3 regions of the Ruegeria sp. BI7 genome follow, and region 2 is predicted to be linked to each of the others. Evidence: riboswitches for the same ligand, from Rfam matches in the RefSeq annotation. Region 2 holds a riboswitch; each other region holds the start of a gene.
What was found. A riboswitch is a leader RNA that binds a small molecule or an ion and turns the genes downstream of it on or off. The one in region 2 is predicted to bind thiamine pyrophosphate.
Positions count from the first base shown of each region.

Region 1: another riboswitch for thiamine pyrophosphate. It lies ahead of thiD (bifunctional hydroxymethylpyrimidine kinase/phosphomethylpyrimidine kinase); the one in region 2 lies ahead of thiC (phosphomethylpyrimidine synthase ThiC).
Region 3: another riboswitch for thiamine pyrophosphate. It lies ahead of thiB (thiamine ABC transporter substrate binding subunit); the one in region 2 lies ahead of thiC (phosphomethylpyrimidine synthase ThiC).

Region 1 is NZ_JBQFSK010000003.1:229,829-235,922, reverse strand. Features, by position in the region: gene dnaK (molecular chaperone DnaK) at 1-1,254, shown strand, start outside; gene dnaJ (molecular chaperone DnaJ) at 1,329-2,483, shown strand; TPP riboswitch at 2,612-2,718, shown strand; gene thiD (bifunctional hydroxymethylpyrimidine kinase/phosphomethylpyrimidine kinase) at 2,762-3,565, shown strand; gene ACR0JB_RS10635 (FAD-dependent oxidoreductase) at 3,562-4,539, shown strand; gene thiS (sulfur carrier protein ThiS) at 4,523-4,717, shown strand; gene ACR0JB_RS10625 (thiazole synthase) at 4,720-5,484, shown strand; gene ACR0JB_RS10620 (thiamine phosphate synthase) at 5,481-6,077, shown strand; gene ACR0JB_RS10615 (HesA/MoeB/ThiF family protein) at 6,074-6,094, shown strand, end outside.
Region 2 is NZ_JBQFSK010000015.1:55,908-62,001, reverse strand. Features, by position in the region: gene ACR0JB_RS21205 (hypothetical protein) at 1-1,103, shown strand, start outside; gene ACR0JB_RS21200 (invasion associated locus B family protein) at 1,122-1,601, shown strand; gene thiC (phosphomethylpyrimidine synthase ThiC) at 1,663-3,453, opposite strand; TPP riboswitch at 3,563-3,682, opposite strand; gene ACR0JB_RS21190 (ATP-dependent nuclease) at 4,364-6,094, shown strand, end outside.
Region 3 is NZ_JBQFSK010000002.1:401,386-407,479, forward strand. Features, by position in the region: gene ACR0JB_RS09375 (GDP-mannose 4,6-dehydratase) at 246-1,286, shown strand; TPP riboswitch at 1,539-1,643, shown strand; gene thiB (thiamine ABC transporter substrate binding subunit) at 1,676-2,656, shown strand; gene ACR0JB_RS09385 (ABC transporter permease family protein) at 2,632-4,179, shown strand; gene ACR0JB_RS09390 (thiamine ABC transporter ATP-binding protein) at 4,166-4,858, shown strand; gene speB (agmatinase) at 4,947-5,912, opposite strand; gene ACR0JB_RS09400 (TRAP transporter large permease) at 5,934-6,094, opposite strand, start outside.

The DNA.
Region 1 (6,094 bases), on a different contig from region 2:
ACCTTCCTGGGTGGTGAAGACTTTGACATGCGCATTGTCAACTACCTGGCGGATGAGTTCAAAAAGGAACACGGTGTCGACCTGTCGCAAGACAAGATGGCGCTGCAGCGTCTGAAAGAAGCTGCTGAGAAAGCCAAGATTGAGCTGTCTTCGACTTCGCAAACCGAAATCAACCAGCCGTTCATCTCGATGGGTTCGAACGGTCAGCCGCTGCACATGGTCATGAAACTGACCCGTGCCAAGCTGGAATCGCTGGTTTCGGACCTGATCAAGAAGTCGATGAAGCCCTGCCAGGCCGCTCTAAAAGACGCTGGTCTGTCGGCTGGCGACATTGACGAAGTTGTTCTGGTCGGTGGTATGACCCGGATGCCGAAAGTGATCGAAGAGGTCACCAAGTTTTTCGGGAAAGAGCCGCACAAGGGTGTGAACCCGGACGAAGTGGTTGCCATGGGCGCCGCCATCCAGGCCGGTGTTCTGCAGGGCGACGTCAAAGACGTAGTTCTGCTGGACGTGACCCCGCTGTCGCTGGGTATCGAAACGCTGGGTGGCGTGTTCACCCGCCTGATCGATCGCAACACCACGATCCCGACCAAAAAGTCTCAGGTCTTCTCGACCGCCGAGGACAACCAGAACGCCGTAACCATCCGCGTGTTCCAGGGTGAGCGTGAAATGGCTGCGGACAACAAGATCCTGGGTCAGTTCAACCTCGAAGATATCCCGCCTGCACCACGCGGCATGCCTCAGATCGAGGTGACTTTTGATATCGACGCCAACGGCATTGTCTCGGTTTCGGCCAAGGACAAAGGCACCGGCAAAGAGCAGAAGATCACCATCCAGGCCTCGGGCGGTCTGTCGGATGAAGACATCGACAAGATGGTCAAGGACGCCGAAGAGAACGCGGAAGCCGACAAGGAACGCCGCGAGCTGGTCGACGCCAAGAACCAAGCGGAAAGCCTCATCCACTCGACCGAAAAGTCGATGGAAGAGCATGCCGACAAGGTCGACCCGACCACCATCGAAGCCATCGAGCTGGCAATTGCCGCGCTGAAGGACGAGCTGGAGACCGAGAATGCCGACAAGATCAAGTCGGGCATCCAGAACGTCACCGAAGCGGCCATGAAGCTGGGCGAAGCCATCTACAAGGCACAAGCCGAAGAAGGTGAGGATGAGCCTGCGGCGGCAGATGCTGCGCCGGGTGAGGACGACATTGTTGACGCCGAGTTCGAAGATCTGGACGACGACAAGCGTAACTAACGGGTAACCGGGCCAATGTGGGCCGGTCCGGTTGCCGGGCCGGCCCAAATACGTTGAGGCTGAAGGAAATACTGATGTCAAAACGCGACTACTACGATGTGCTCGGCGTATCAAAGGGCGCATCAGCGGATGAAATCAAAAAGGGTTTTCGCAAGAAAGCCAAAGAGTTGCATCCCGATCGCAACAAAGACAACCCGGATGCCGAGTCGCAGTTCAAAGAAGCCAACGAGGCTTATGATGTTCTGCGCGACGCCGACAAAAAGGCCGCATATGACCGTTTCGGCCATGCCGCCTTTGAAAACGGTATGGGCGGCGGAGGTGGTCGTCCGGGCGGCGGCTTTGGACAGGGTGATTTCTCCAGCGCATTCTCAGACGTGTTCGACGATCTGTTCGGCGATTTCATGGGCGGTCAGCGTGGCGGCCCCGGTGGCGGGCGCCGTGCGGCGCGCGGATCGGACCTGCGCTATAACCTGCGCGTGACGCTGGAAGAGGCGTTCGCGGGCCTGCAGAAAACCATCAGTGTTCCTGCTGCCGTGGCCTGTTCGGCCTGTGACGGATCGGGTGCAGAAGGCGGAGTGGAGCCGACCACCTGTCCAACCTGTTCGGGCATGGGCAAGGTGCGTGCACAGCAGGGTTTCTTTACCGTCGAACGATCCTGCCCGACCTGTTCGGGTCTGGGTCAGATCATCAAGAACCCCTGTAAAGCCTGTGGCGGTGCAGGCCGCGTGGAAAAAGAGCGTGCGCTGTCCGTCAACATCCCCGCCGGTGTCGAGACCGGAACCCGCATCCGCCTGGCAGGTGAGGGTGAAGCTGGGATGCGTGGTGGTCCTCCGGGTGATCTGTATATCTTTGTCGAAGTGTCGGATCATAAGCTGTTCGAACGTGACAGTGTGAACCTCTATTGCCGCGTTCCGGTCAGCATGGCCAAGGCCGCGCTGGGCGGTTCGATCGAAGTGCCAACCATCGATGGTGGCCGCGGCCGCGTGCAAATACCGGCAGGCAGCCAATCGGGCCGTCAGATGCGCCTGCGCGGCAAAGGCATGCCCGCCCTGCGTGGCGGCGGTGTGGGTGACATGTTCATCGAACTGGCGGTGGAAACGCCGGTCAACCTGACCAGTCGCCAAAAAGAACTGCTGAAAGAGTTCGACGATTTGGGTGAGGATAACCACCCGGAATCAAAAAGCTTTTTCTCATCCGTCAAATCCTTTTGGGATGGGATGAAGGGCTAAGATCACTCCACCAAGTTGCCAAAAGGCCGATCCCCTTGGGTCGGCTTTTTTCGTTTTATAGGTCCAGTTTGTCCATGAACTTCGCGAAAATTGGCCCTTGAATCCCTTCGCATCCCCTGAGATTGTCGCGCCAACCGTTGGGGTGCCCTGATCAAGGGGCTGAGAGGCGTGAATGCGCTAACCCATCGAACCTGATCCGGGCAATACCGGCGTAGGGAACGGTCTACACAAACAGACGTTTTCCATGCTGCGTTGCCCCCTGATGATGGAGCAACGATATGGCGCATATTGCCCTGACAATTGCGGGCTCGGACAGTGGCGGTGGTGCCGGGATTCAGGCGGATCTTAAGGCGATGTCTGCGTTGGGCGTGTATGGGGCCAGCGTGATCACGGCGGTCACGGCGCAGAACACGCGGGCTGTGACCGCAGTGCATGGCATACCGCTCAACGTAGTGGCCGCTCAGATCGAGGCGGTGCTGACCGACCTGGATGTGAGCGCGATCAAGATCGGCATGCTTGCGACCCCTGAAATTATTCAAACCGTTGCCGAGACTATCGCTGGGTATGATGGCCCCGTCGTTCTGGACCCGGTGATGATCTCCAAATCTGGCGATGCCTTGCTGGCACAGGATGCGGTTCAGACCCTGCGTAATGTTCTTGTGCCCCAAGCGACCATGCTGACCCCGAACCTGCCCGAGGCCGCGTGTTTGTTGGGCACCACGGATGCCGAATCCCCCGATCAGATGATCGCGCAGGGGACGGCGCTGTGCGGGCTGGGGGCGCGGTCGGTATTGATGAAAGGCGGACATGGGCGCGGCGACGTTTGCCACGACGTCTTGCTTGATCCTTCGGGAGTTGTGGCAGAATTCACCGCCACTCGGCGCAATACGCGCAATACGCATGGCACCGGTTGCACCCTGTCGTCTTCGATAGCAGCCGGGCTGGCGCGAGGGCTGGGCCTGACCGACGCGGTCGCGCAGGCGCATGAGTATCTGCAAGGGGCCATTGCTAAAGCTGACAGTCTGATGGTCGGACAGGGGCATGGCCCGGTTCATCATTTCCATCGGGTCTGGCCCGCGTGACGGTCTGGTCGGTCATAGGGGCCGGTGTGGCCGGGCTCGCCGTAGCCAGCGAGCTAGTGTCGCGCGGGGCGCAGGTTCAGGTGTTCGATCCCGGCGGCCCTCCGGGCCCGCATGGGTGTTCTTGGTGGGCTGGGGGTATGCTGGCCCCGTGGTGCGAGTTTGAAAACGCCGAAGAACCGGTGTTGCGGCTGGGCAAGGCTGCGTTCGAGTGGTGGACTACGCGTACTCGGGTGGAACAACGTGGCACGCTGGTTGTTGCCAACCCGCGTGATCTGCCGGATCTGCGTCGGTTCGCCCGTCGGACCGGGGGGTATACCGAGATTAGTCAGGCTGAAATTGCCAATTTAGAGCCTGATTTAACCCGTTTCACCAAAGGTCTGCATTTCACGGATGAGGCTCATCTGAACCCGCGACAGGCGCTGCGGGATCTGCACCGCCAATTGCAGGACCAAGGGGTGGTTTTCCGCCGGAAACTGGTCCCGACCCAGCTGGAGAATGCAATCGATTGCCGCGGTCTGCACGCGCGTGAGGTATTGCACGACCTGCGCGGCGTCAAGGGAGAGATGTTGGTGATCCGCTGCCCGGACGTGAACCTGACGCGACCTGTACGTCTACTGCACCCCAGGATACCGCTGTACATCGTGCCGCGTGGGGATGGTTTCTACATGCTGGGCGCAACGATGATCGAAAGCGAAGACAGCAGCCGTATCACGGCCCGATCTATGCTGGAACTGCTCAGCGCCGCCTATGCGCTGAACCCCGCCTTTGGCGAGGCCGAGGTGCTTGAGATCGGTGTCGATCTGCGCCCGGCTTTTCCCGACAACCTGCCCCGCATCCGGCGGCTGGGGCATACGATTTATGCCAACGGACTGTACCGCCATGGCTATCTGCTGGCCCCAGCGCTGGCGCAGGGAGTGGCCGATCTGGCGTTGGACAACAAACATTCGGAGATGGTTGATGAAGATCGTGCTTAATGGTGAATCGCGCGAGGTGCGCTCCGAAATCCTCTCGGATCTGTTGGTCGAATGCGGGTTCTCTGGACGGGTAGCGACAGCTGTAAACGAAGACTTTGTGCCCTCGGGTCTGCGCATTGCTCAAAAGTTGACCGATGGCGACCGGGTTGAAGTCGTCGCGCCGATGCAGGGAGGCTGAGGATGAAAAGCTTTTATGGGACCCAACTTCCCAACTCATTGATGCTGGGCACGGCGCAGTACCCCAGCCCCGCCATTCTGGAACAGGCGTTTCGCGAGAGCGGCGCGGGTGTTGCCACAGTTTCCTTGCGCCGTGAATCCGGGGCTGGGCAGACCTTCTGGCAGATGATCCGCGAGCTGGGCGTGCTGATCCTGCCAAACACCGCTGGTTGCCACACGGTCAAAGAAGCCGTAACCACCGCCCATATGGCGCGTGAGGTGTTTGACACTAATTGGATCAAGCTGGAATTGATCGGCCACACTGACAGTTTGCAGCCAGATGTGTTTCAACTGGTCGAGGCCGCGCGCATACTGACCGAGGACGGGTTTCAGGTTTTCCCCTACACCACCGACGACCTGATCGTGGGCGAGCGTCTGCTGGCCGCCGGGTGCGAGGTGCTGATGCCTTGGGGTGCACCCATCGGGTCGGGGCGCGGGCTGAACAATGAATATGCTCTACGCGCGATGCGGGCCGAGTTCCCCAATGTTCCATTGGTTGTGGATGCCGGGATCGGCCTGCCCAGTCACGCTTCGCAGGCGATGGAGTTGGGTTATGACGCCGTTCTGCTGAATACCGCTGTCGCTCGTGCTGGAAACCCTGTGGCCATGGCCCGCGCGATGATACTGGCGATTGAGGCCGGGCAACTGGCGCATCAAGCCGACCCGATCGAGGCGCGCGATATGGCCGAACCGTCAACTCCGGTAATCGGAAAGGCCTTCTTATCATGATGTTAGGCCGATTTTATCCGATCTTCGACCACTCTGATTGGTTGCGCCGGATGCTGCCCCTGGGTGTGAAGCTGGTGCAACTGCGGATTAAGGATCAGCTTGATGTGGTCATACGGGAACAGATCGCCCAATCACGGGACTTGTGTCGTGCCCACGACACCGTGCTGGTGGTCAACGACCATTGGCAGGCGGCTATCGACGCTGGTTGCGAGTGGATTCATCTCGGGCAAGAGGATCTGGACGAGGCCGATCTGAAAGCCATCCGCAAGGCGGGGCTGAAACTGGGTGTCTCCACCCACGATGATGATGAATTAGAGCGAGTCCTGACCATGGACCCGGATTATGTGGCTTTGGGCCCAGTCTATCCGACGATCCTGAAAAAAATGAAATGGGAACAGCAGGGCCTGCCACGCGTCACCGAATGGAAGACGCGGGTGGGGGATATCCCTCTGGTCGCGATTGGCGGCATGAGCGTTGAGCGGGCGCCGGGCGTCTTGCAGGCGGGGGCCGACATCGTCTCGGTCGTCACGGACATCACGCTGAATTCCGATCCAGAAACCCGCGTTCGCGAATGGATCGAGGTCACGAGATGAGCCGCTATGCCCGCCAG
Region 2 (6,094 bases):
AGGCGGCCATCGGGGATTACATCAACCAAGTTCTGAACGGGCAGGGATCGGCTGCCCAAGGCCAACTGTTCGCCTTGATCGGCAACATGCAGTCCGAGGCCGATGTCATCGCCGCAATCGAAAGCCTGTCGACTGCCGACTATGCCGCCGATGCCGTGGATGCGCTTTATGGCACCCGGGTATTTGCGGATACACTGCACAATTGCGAACGGTTTACCGATTACCAGTTCGGGGATGACCCGCGCAATTGTGTCTGGTTCTCAGGCGGGCGGTCTTTTTATGACCGCGATCAGACCGGCATGTACGAAGAGCTGGACATCAACGACACCAACCTGTCGGCTGGTGTCCGTCTGCCGGTTGGGGATGAGCTATTCGCTGGGTTCGCGGTAGGCTATGACGAGATGAGCCTACGGAACGGGTCGAATTACAATGCAACGGGTGATCGGTTCAATCTGGGTGCCTCGCTGACCAAATACACCGGCGCGTGGGAGTTTGCAGCCCAGCTGTCGGCCGGTTGGTCAGACTATGATACGCTCAGCGCGGGCGGGATCAGTGGCGTGTTGCCCAACGGTCAAATCGTAAGCACCGTTGGTGTCAGCGAGATCAAGCACAAGATGAACCATCAGAACCTGCGTCTCAGCCTTGCTTATGACCACAGGTTCGCGGGCGGCAGTTCCTATCTGCGCCCTGAGGTAGCCGTTGATGCCACACGTCTGGCAACCGAAAGCAATGGCGATGCAACCCTAGCGGGGGTCGTTCTGCAAGACGATAGCGAGATGATCTATTCGTTCACGCCTTCGCTGGAAATCGGAACCGAGCAAACCCTGAGTGCCTCGCAGAAGCTTCGCGCAAGTTTTCAGGTTGGTGCCATTCTCTCGTCGGATGATACCGTATCGGTCACCGCCGGGTTCAACGGAGCGAGCACCGCTGACGGTGGGTTTTCAAACACCAGCTTTGTCGGCGACGCGCATGGCTTGGTCTCGGCCCGGTTGGGGCTGTTTGCGCTGGATGACAGCAGCTTTGTCAATCTGAGCCTCGATCATTTGTTCGGAGACTCAACCAGGGCCCTACAGGTAGGTCTTGGCCTTGGACTACAATTCTAATCGATGAGGGACAGCAGGATGAAAACTTGGATAAGCGCTTTGGGGGTCACATTGGGATTGGCAACTCCCCTTGCTGCGCAGGAAGGCGCAGCGCCGCCATGGTCGGTCAATTGCAGCAATCGGGCCGTTGGGTCCGAGTTGATCTGCGAAATGACCCAAAGCATCGTTTTGACCGAAAACAACCAAAGGCTTACGTCCATCGCATTTATAAAGGCTGCAGGTAAGGACGAGACTGAGACCGTGCTGACCCTGCCATTCGGTCTTTTGTTCTCGGAAGGGCTGGTTGCAAAGGTGGATGATGCCGAGGTCGCCCGTCTGGAGTTCCTGACATGCGAGGCACAAGGTTGTTTTGCCCGTTCGCCAGTTTCCCAGGAATGGATGTCTGCGATGCGGGCAGGTAATCAATTGCAGATCGACGCTAAAAACAGGGTCGGAGAGCCAATTTCATTTGGCTTCGATTTGACTGGGTTCAGCAAAGTATCCGATCTATTGCCCTGAGAGTAGTTTCCCTTCAATGCAAGAGCGTGCGGAGCCGAAAGGATCGGCTCCGCCTCGGTGTTTAGTCTTTCACGGGCATGTAAAGGTCGCCGCCTTCACGGAATTTGGCGGCCATGGCCTCCATCCCCTCTTTCTGCGCTTCAGTTCGAATGTCGTGGCTGATCCGCATCGAGCAGAATTTCGGCCCGCACATGGAACAGAAATGCGCCACCTTATGCGCTTGTTTGGGCAAGGTTTGGTCGTGGAATTCCCGCGCCGTTTCCGGGTCCAGCGACAGGTTGAACTGATCTTCCCAGCGGAACTCGAACCTGGCGCGGGACAGCGCATCGTCACGACGTTGTGCGCCCGGCAAACCCTTTGCCAGATCAGCGGCATGAGCCGCTATCTTATAGGTGATAACCCCAGTTTTCACATCATCCCGGTCCGGCAGCCCCAGATGTTCCTTCGGCGTGACATAGCAGAGCATCGCACAACCAAACCAGCCAATCATCGCAGCACCAATGCCGCTGGTGATGTGGTCATAGCCCGGCGCGATATCGGTGGTCAGGGGGCCAAGCGTGTAAAAGGGCGCCTCGTGGCAACACTCCAATTGCTTGTCCATGTTTTCTTTGATCTTGTGCATGGCTACGTGTCCGGGGCCTTCGATCATCACCTGACAATCTTTGGCCCACGCGATTTTGGTCAGCTCACCCAGCGTCTCAAGCTCGGCAAATTGTGCCTCGTCATTGGCGTCGGCGATAGAGCCGGGACGCAGACCGTCGCCTAGGCTGAACGACACATCATAGGCCCGGCAGATGTCGCAGATTTCGTCGAAATGCTCATAGAGGAAGCTTTCCTTGTGGTGATGCAAGCACCACTTGGCCATGATCGACCCACCGCGCGACACAATACCGGTAACCCGTTTTACCGTCATCGGTACCATATGCAGGCGCACGCCTGCGTGGATGGTGAAATAGTCGACGCCTTGTTCGGCCTGTTCGATCAGCGTGTCACGGAACACTTCCCATGTCAGGTCTTCGGCAATGCCGTTGACCTTTTCCAGCGCTTGATACAACGGCACGGTGCCAATCGGCACCGGGCTGTTGCGGATGATCCATTCACGAGTGTTGTGGATGTTGCGGCCGGTCGACAGGTCCATGACGGTATCAGCACCCCAACGGATCGACCAGACCATTTTATCGACCTCTTCTTCCATCGAAGAGGTCACAGCCGAGGTACCCATATTGGCGTTGATCTTGACCTGGAAATTACGCCCGATGATCATCGGTTCGCTTTCAGGGTGGTTGATATTCGCAGGGATAATGGCGCGACCAGCGGCGACCTCGTCCCGCACGAATTCCGGGGTCACATAATCAGGGATGTTTGCACCCCAATCATTGCCTTCGCGCTGTTCAACGACACCTTCGCGCAATTGGTTTTCGCGGATGGCGATGAATTCCATTTCCGGGGTGACGATGCCGGCGCGGGCATAGGCCAGCTGCGTCACAGCTTTTCCATCCTTGGCGCGCAGAGGGCGCGGGCGCACAGGGAACTCGGGCGTCAACCGATCACCTTCGACAAAGCCGTTGTCTTCCGGTTTGATCTTACGTCCATCATATTCTTCGACATCTGCTCGAGCCTCAATCCACTTGCGACGCAGCGGCGCCAGACCTTGCCGAATGTCCGTCATCACCTGCGGATCGGTATACGGCCCTGAACTGTCATACACAGGCAAGGGTGGCTCCCCCGCCGTGGGGTGGACCGAAATTTCACGCATTGGCACGCGCACATCCGGGTGCAATGTGCCGTTTACATAGATCTTGCGCGATGCGGGCAGTTCACCGGCGGTGATTTTGGGGTTGGGGACGTTCATGTTGGTGCTCCTCAAGCAGTTCAACTTAAAAAGACACCAGATGAGTTTTGGCTTGGGGAAACGAGAAGGCAGACAGCCCCCTGTTCGGAGTGCGCTTGCCCGGTAATGTGGCCTGCGCGCCCTAGCTTCCTACGCCAGTATCAACTGGGTCAGGTTCAAAGGGTCGCGTCGCCGGGCATTGCCCCGTCAGCCTCTCAGTCCCCTTGGTGGGACTCCCCTGCGTACAGGTGATTTAGCTTGAGGTTCACGGCTTAAACAAGCACCAAAATTCATTTGTTTCAGATTTTCTCGAACGGCCGGGACCTTCCATTCGGTGCAGTGTGTCACCAGAAATACGGTCCTATCTGATGCGCATGCCGACCTATTCGACAGATACTCCGCATATCGACGGTAAGTTAAACGCAGTTATTTAACATAAGACGTCTTATTGGGTAATTCCCTCTTTTGAGGGAGAATTGTCGGAGTACGTAATTAATGAGACCGAATTAATGGGACTCGTCTTCCCAATAATTCAACGACTTAAGATTTTCATGCATTTTGGTGGATTTCGCTGATTTAGACTTAACAAGCTTGTCTCAGACTGCAGAAATACGATCGTCGACTGCGACGCGCATCGAGAACCTCCGAGAGCAGACACAACTCCCAGACCGACAGCTTCACAGCGTAAGGTTTTGCGCTGAACAATGTTGAGCGACAATGTGCCCTGCCCTGATCGCTTGCGGCCCAAAGCTGCCTTTGGTCAAAATCCGAAACGCTGCTTTGCGGCATTCCATGAGCGGACATTGGAAAACTATTGAACTTCTGTTTGAGACTATTTCATCGAAGCTGCTTGGTAGGCCAAAATGCAATTGCATAGTATCGCCAATGGTGCATTGGTTCTCTACAGAACAACCCAAGAGGCAAGTTTCGGATGCGAATTTCTAGAATTGTTGTTAAAAATTATCGTGGTTTAAAGAGTGCTGATGTTAGCATCGACAACGATCTCTCCTGCATTATTGGCGAAAACAACACTGGCAAGACGGCTTTACTTCGTGCTGTGCAAATATGCCTCGATGTATCCTTTCCTTCCATGTTCCGCTCCCTTGTTAGGGAAGACATCCATACCAGCGTCGACATCGCTCATCCAAATCAAGTTCTTATCGGTGTTGAATTGAGTGGTTTTGAAGGAATCGTGAACCAGGAAGCATTGGTTGCAACTTGGAAAACAGAGGCTAACAAGGCGCGCATTTTCTATCGGTTTCGCCCGAGGCTGAGCGTGCGAGAGGCGCTAGGGACAGAGGAAATCGTTGCCGGTGATCTGACTTTGGAGGACTATCAGTGGGAACTAAAAGGCGGAGGCAACCCTGCAATCGATCTCACGGAAATCGATTGGGACGATGAAATCGGTGAAGCTGTCCGCTTCTCGGATTTACAATCGTATTTGGTGGTGAGCTTGCCGGCATTGCGCGATGTCGAAAATGAGCTGCGTAACTTCAGAACGTCCCCATTGGTCCGGTTGATCGAAGCATGCGAGATTGACCAAGGGGAGCAGGATGCGCTGATTGCAATTCTTGACAACGCTAATCAACAAATAGAGGCATCAGCTGCAGTTGCAGACATTGCAAACTCTATCGACGCATCTTTCAAGGATGTGTCAGGGCCAGCATTTGAGATGGATGCGACGCTCGGACTTTCCGCTGCAACATTTCAGGCAATTGTTCGCAACCTAAAAATACTGCTTTCCGACTTGGCTATGACGTCTTTTGAACCTGGCCGAAATGGTCTGGGTATGAACAACATTCTGTATATTGCCATTTTGATGGAGTACCTGGAAAGACGGCGTGCTCGCGGGAACTCAGCAGGACAACTCGTACTTGTCGAGGAACCGGAGGCGCACTTGCACCCTCAACTTCAAGCTTCCTTGCTTGTTGCACTGCGATCAAAGGACGTACAAACTCTTCTCACGAGCCACAGTACACAGATAACCTCGCTTGCACCCTTCAATACGCTTATATCTCTTACCAAACGCGCCGACGCTTCTGTCGTATCGTGCACATTGGCCGCTAACGATCAATTGGATGCAAATGCCATCGCCGATCTTGAGCGGTATCTGGACTCCACAAAAAGCGACTTGCTGTTTGCACGAAAAGTAATGCTTGTTGAAGGGGCCGCTGAGCTCTTTCTTCTCCCAGCGCTTTATGAGGCAGTACATGGCGGGAACCTTGAGCGGGAAGGAATTTCTGTTGTTGCTATTCACGGGGTGCACTTCGATGTATTTACTCGTTTGTTCCGCACAGGAAACCTGGAGAAAAAATGCGCAGTTGTGACTGACGCGGATTTAAGGCCGTCGGACGCAAGCGATGAATTTGATTTGGTTGTAGAAAAGCCGAACCTTGCTGCCCTCCAAGGAGAGTTCGTCCGGGTATTTGCTGGCGCAACGACGTTCGAGCGTGAGCTGGTGACAGTTGAAACACTGCCAATGCTCATCGAAGCTTGTAGGCAGCTTGGAGCGCCTCAGATCACAGTGCAACTCGAGACCGGTCTCGCTTCTCTTCAAAACGACAATCTGGGACCAGAGATTGAAAGTCAGGTTATTGAAGACCTAGGAACATCTGTCCTCAATACTGCCAAACGATTTGGTAAAGGCCGGTTCGCGCAGGTC
Region 3 (6,094 bases), on a different contig from region 2:
TGCCTCCCTTCACCCTAAGATAGGTCCATTTTAAATGCGCGTCAATTATGCGCATGATTAATGCTGGCAACCTTTGGCGTCCGCTGCTGCCAATCCTATACAATGGCAGATTATTGCTACGCGTCGCCCGGGTGGCGAAAGGGCACAGCAGAATACACCGTTTTCTGCGATAACTGTGGTGGTATCTTCCCTTGATCTCGCACTAAAAAGGCCCGAAATACCAAGTTTTTTACAAGGGCAACATTATGCAGAGCGTTCTCATCACCGGGTCAGCCGGTTTTATTGGCTTTCATCTGAGCAAGCTTCTGCTGGCCCAAGGGTACCACGTAGTGGGGTTGGACTCTCTGAACGATTATTATGATGTGTCGTTGAAAAAGGCCCGCCACGACATGCTGGCGCGCGAACCCAATGGTAAGAATTTTTCGCCCGTCATCGGCAAGGTCGAAACCCCCGGCCTGATGATGGAGCTGTTCGGGGAACATGGTTTTGACTATGTCATTCACCTCGCTGCCCAAGCTGGGGTGCGCTATTCGATCGAGAATCCGCGCTCGTATCTGGAAAGCAATGTGATAGGGACTTTCGAAATTCTGGAAGCGGCGCGGGCGCATCCGCCAAAACACATGCTGTTGGCTTCGACTTCTTCGGCCTTTGGCGCCAATACCGAGATGCCCTATAAGGAAACCCAACGCGCCGATCATCAGATGTCGTTCTACGCGGCCACCAAGAAATCGACCGAAAGCATGGCCCATTCCTATGCGCATCTGTTCGATTTGCCGATCACCATGTTCCGGTTTTTCACCGTCTATGGCCCTTGGGGTCGCCCGGACATGGCGCTGTTCAAATTCACCAAAGCGATCCTCGAGGGCAATGCGATCGATGTCTATAATCACGGTGACATGAAACGCGACTTTACCTATGTCGAAGATTTGGTTGAGGCGATCCGCCTGCTGATGGACGCCGTCCCTGTGCGCCCCGCAGACGGCAATGTTCGAGAAGGGGACAGTTTGTCACCGATCGCCCCCCATCGAGTGGTGAATATCGGCAACAATGATGCGGTACAGCTGACCGCGTTTATTGAAGCCATCGAAACGGCCACTGGCATCAAGGCGAATAAAAACATGATGCCAATGCAGCCCGGTGACGTGCCCGCAACTTGGGCCGATGCATCGCTGCTCAGGGAATTGACCGGTTATCAACCAAGGACTTCGGTCGAAGATGGTGTGGCTGAGTTTGTTAAGTGGTACCGCGACTTTTATCGTCCCAACGCGGCTGGGACCGAAAGGTAAGATGGTTAGCCTTCAGGCCTAAAAGATTGGTGGCCGTCCTCTCAGTTTTGAGGTTCGGCCTCTGAAATTCTCAAGGGTAAAAACGCAAATTGTTCCAGTACCCGGAACGTAGTTCAAAACCTTTCCTACGGTGATTGTTCCTCAGGGCGCTTATGTTGCGCATCTCTCAATCCAACTGAACGGATGCCAATTTGAGCATCCAAAAAAAGCACTTTAACCCGGTTGTCTTTTCGTCCGTTCCAACCTACTGACAACCTCACCTCGGGGTGCGTGGCCTGCCGCGCTGAGATGCTTTTGGCGAACCCGTAGAACCTGAACCGGCTAGAACCGGCGGAGGGAAAGGTAACGGTTTCATCCACCCTTGCCCTCTCGCCGCAATGGAGGATGACATGAAACATCTGATGATTGCTGCGGGACTTCTGAGCGCAACAGCGGCTGTCGCGGCCGACAAACCTCAGCTGACCGTTTACACCTATGACAGCTTTGTCTCGGACTGGGGTCCGGGCCCGAAAGTAGAAGAAGCTTTCGAAGCAGTATGCAACTGTGATCTGAACCTCGTGGGCGTCGAAGACGGCGCGGCACTGTTGTCGCGTCTTCGGCTTGAGGGTGAAAACACGGACGCCGATGTGGTGCTTGGGCTGGACACCGGCCTGATCGCAGCGGCCAAGGAAACTGGCTTGTTTGCTCCCAACTCGGTCAGCGCCGATTATACCCTGCCGATTGAATGGTCGGATGACGTGTTCGCGCCTTATGACTGGGGCTATTTTGCTTTTGTCCATAACGCAGATGCGGCGGCACCTGCCAATTTCCGTGAACTGGCCGAGGGTGAAAGCAAGATCATTATTCAAGACCCGCGTTCGTCCACTCCGGGTCTGGGGCTGCTGTTGTGGGTCAAAGCGTCTTATGGAGACGAAGCCCCCGAAATCTGGGCCGGGCTTGCCGACAATATCGTGACCGTGACCAAAGGTTGGTCCGAGGCGTATGGCCTGTTTCTTGAGGGTGAGGCGGACATGGTGCTCAGCTACACCACATCGCCTGCTTATCACTTGATCGCCGAGGATGACGCCAGCAAAGCAGCGGCTGCCTTTGATGAGGGCCACTATATGCAGGTTGAAGTTGCGGCGAAGCTGGCCGGTACCGATCAGCCCGAACTGGCGGATCAATTTCTGGAATTCATGGTCTCGGACACCTTCCAGCAGATCATCCCGACCACCAACTGGATGTATCCGGCAGTGACCCCTGCGGCTGGCCTGCCCGAAGGGTTTGACACGTTGATCACGCCTGAGAAATCCTTGCTGTATACCCCGGATGAAGCCGCCGCCGTGCGGGATCAGGCGCTTGCGGAATGGCTGGGCGCGCTCAGCCAGTAAGCCCTTGGCCGGGTGTTGGCGCAGCGGCACTGGTTGCTGCGCTGATATTGGGCACATTGGCCGCGGTAGCCCTGCGCGCTGATACAGCGGGTGGGTTGGGTCCGGCCGATTGGGCGGCGCTGCGCTTTACGCTGGTTCAGGCGGTGTTGTCTGCGTTGTTCAGTGCCGGGCTGGCTATTCCGGTCGCCCGGGCACTGGCGCGGCGTCGGTTTCGTGGGCGGTCTGCCCTGATCGCCCTATTGGGCGCCCCCTTTATCCTGCCGGTCATCGTCGCGATCCTTGGGTTGTTGCAGGTTTTCGGACGTGCCGGCTGGATTTCAGATTTTTTAGGTCTGTTTGGTTTGCCGCCGCTGCGCATCTATGGGTTGCACGGGGTGGTTCTAGCCCATGTATTTTTCAACCTACCACTTGCCACGCGGCTGATCCTGCAGGCGTGGCAGGAAATTCCGGCAGAAAGATTTCGGTTGGCCGCGCAATTGGGTTGCGACGGCTTTGCCATGTTCCGTCTGATCGAACTGCCAATGTTAAGGCGCATTCTGCCAAGTGTTCTGGCCGTAATCTTTGCGATTTGCCTGACTAGCTTTGCCGTCGCGTTGACTCTTGGCGGAGGGCCCCGCGCAACGACACTTGAACTCGCGATCTATCAATCCTTTACCTACGATTTCGACCTTGGCCGCGCGGCGTTGCTTTCTGCGGTGCAACTGGCCTTGACCGCTGCTGCCGCGCTAGCTGCTTTGAAGTTTTCGCGTGGTGACGGGTTCGGCGCTGGATTGGATCGCGCGATACAACGATGGGATGGCGGCGCGCCTGCAGTCGATGCGTGCTGGATCGGGCTCGCGGCAGCGTTTCTGCTTCTTCCTTTGGCTGCCGTGGCGATCTCTGGCCTATCTGGGTTGCTCGAAATGCCTGCCTTGGTGTTCCGTGCGGCGGTGATATCGGTTCTGGTTGCCACTGCTAGTACGATTGTTTTGTTGATGCTTGCACTGCCGATGGCCATGGCCGTTGCAACCGGTCGTTACGGGATTGTCGAGCTTAGCGGTATTTTGGGACTGGCGGCTTCACCGTTGGTGATTGGTACCGGGATGTTCATTCTGATCCGCCCCATCGCTAATCCAGTAACACTGGCATTGCCGGTAACCGCGTTGGTGAATGCCGTCATGGCCTTGCCCTTCGCGCTACGCATTCTGGTGCCGGCAGCCCGCGACGTGGTGGCGCGACACGGACGGCTTGCCCTGTCGCTGGACATGGACAAGAAAACATTCTTTGCCCGCGTCCTGTTGCCGCGCATGCGCCCACAGATCCGCTTTGCCACGGGTTTGTCAGCCGCGCTATCGATGGGAGATCTGGGAGTTATTGCCCTGTTCGCCGATCCACAGATCGCGACCTTGCCCTTGCAGATCTATCGGTTGATGGGGGCGTATCAGATGCAAGCAGCGGCCGGGGCAGCTCTGTTGCTGTTGTTACTGTCGATGGGGGCATTCTGGCTTTTGGATCGCGGAGGGCGGTTGCATGCTGAAACTTAAAGGCTGCGTAATCGAGAACGGAAAATTTTCGTTGCGTGCTGATTTTGCCGTCGAGACCGGTGCCAGTGTAGCCATTATTGGGCCGTCTGGCGCGGGAAAGTCGACACTGCTTGAGGCGATTGCCGGGTTTCGTGACCTCAAACAGGGAAAGGTATTCTGGGACGGAGACCTTATATCCAACCGCGCCCCTGGCAAGCGCCCTTTGGCGATGCTGTTTCAGGATGGCAATCTATTCCCACATCTGACGGTCGAACAGAATATCGCTTTGGGCTTGCGCCCGAACGGGCGGTTGACGGTTGATGAGCAATCTCAGGTCCAATCCGCACTAGATCGGGTTGCCCTGCCGGGTCTGGGTGATCGCAAGCCAGCCGAACTGTCTGGAGGTCAGCAAAGCCGGGTCGCATTAGCCCGGGTTCTTGTGCAGCGTCGTCAGATGTTGCTGCTGGACGAACCGTTTGCGGCGCTGGGGCCGGCACTGAAGGATGAAATGCTTGATCTTGTGGCTGGGTTGCTGGCGGAAACCGGAGCGACCCTGCTTATGGTCAGCCACGACCCGCAGGACGCGCGCCGCATTACCAGTCAGACGGTTCTTGTGTCTAACGAACAGGCACATCCTCCTGCGCCGACCCGGGACCTTTTGGACAATCCACCGCCCAGCCTGCGCGACTATTTGGGGTAGGGACATTGGATGGAAACCTGCGAAAGGAAGCTCGCAGCCCGGCGCGTAGTTGAAAGGTTTCTGCACGCCGGACTGACGGGGAGGGACCTTATTGCCGGTTGTGGAAAATGAATCCGAGGAAGTTCAGCAGCAGTTGCGCCGCAAGAATCTGCGTACTTTCGGTCTGGTCATAGGCAGGGGCGACCTCAACCAGATCAATGCCAACCACATTACCGCGTTTACTGAGCCCCTGAACGATTTCCAGGACATCATAGTACTGAAACCCGCCGTGGCTGGGTGTCCCTGTTCCGGGCGCAATCGACGGGCAGAACGCGTCGATATCTATGGTGACGTAATAACGCGCACCTTTGGGGATACGATCCAAAACGCCCTCAGTTCCCAGTTTACGCACCTGTCGTACCGATAGGATATCTGAACCCCGCGCCCGCGCGTCGTCATAACCTTCTTTCGCGGTTGAGGACACGTTGCGGATGCCCAGTTGGGTCATGCCCGAGACATAGTCTTTTTCGATTGCCCGACGCATGGGGTTGCCGTGACCATCGGTGACGCCTTTGCGTTCGTCGACAAAGTCCAGATGCGCATCGATCTGGATCACATGGATTGGTCCGTTCTTTGCGCAATCTTCTTCAAAGGCGCGGATGCACGGAATGTTGATCGAGTGATCTCCACCGATAGTCACCGGCAGAGCGCCCGCATCGAGGATTTTCTTCACACCGAATTCGATGTTGGCGTGGCTTTCCTCGGTCTTGGTATGGATGATGTCGGCATCGCCCAGATCGACGATGCGCACATCGCTGGCCAGATAGGTTGCGTCATCCTCGTGGTCATAGGCACCGGCGTGGCCAAAGCTGAACAGGGTTGACGCTTCGCGCACAGCGCGCGGCCCAAACCGGGCACCGGATCGAAACTGACACCCGAAATCGAAAGGTGCACCAAGGACGGCGACATCAGCGTCGATCTTATCCCAATTCTCGACATAAGGTTTTTTGCCAAAAGTCGCGATGCCGACAAAAGGCAGGTTCAGACGACCAGATTCATAGCCATGACCCGACATGATTTCTCCGTTTCTTATGGGTTATCGGTACGCCAATTCCGGCAGGAACAGCGCGATTTGAGGGAAAGCCATCAACAGCCCGGTGACAACCAAAAGGATGATTAGAAAGGGCGGCACGCCGCGGACCACCTCGACAAAGGGGCGGCGGAATACGGCGATGGCGGTGAACAGGTTGCAGCCAA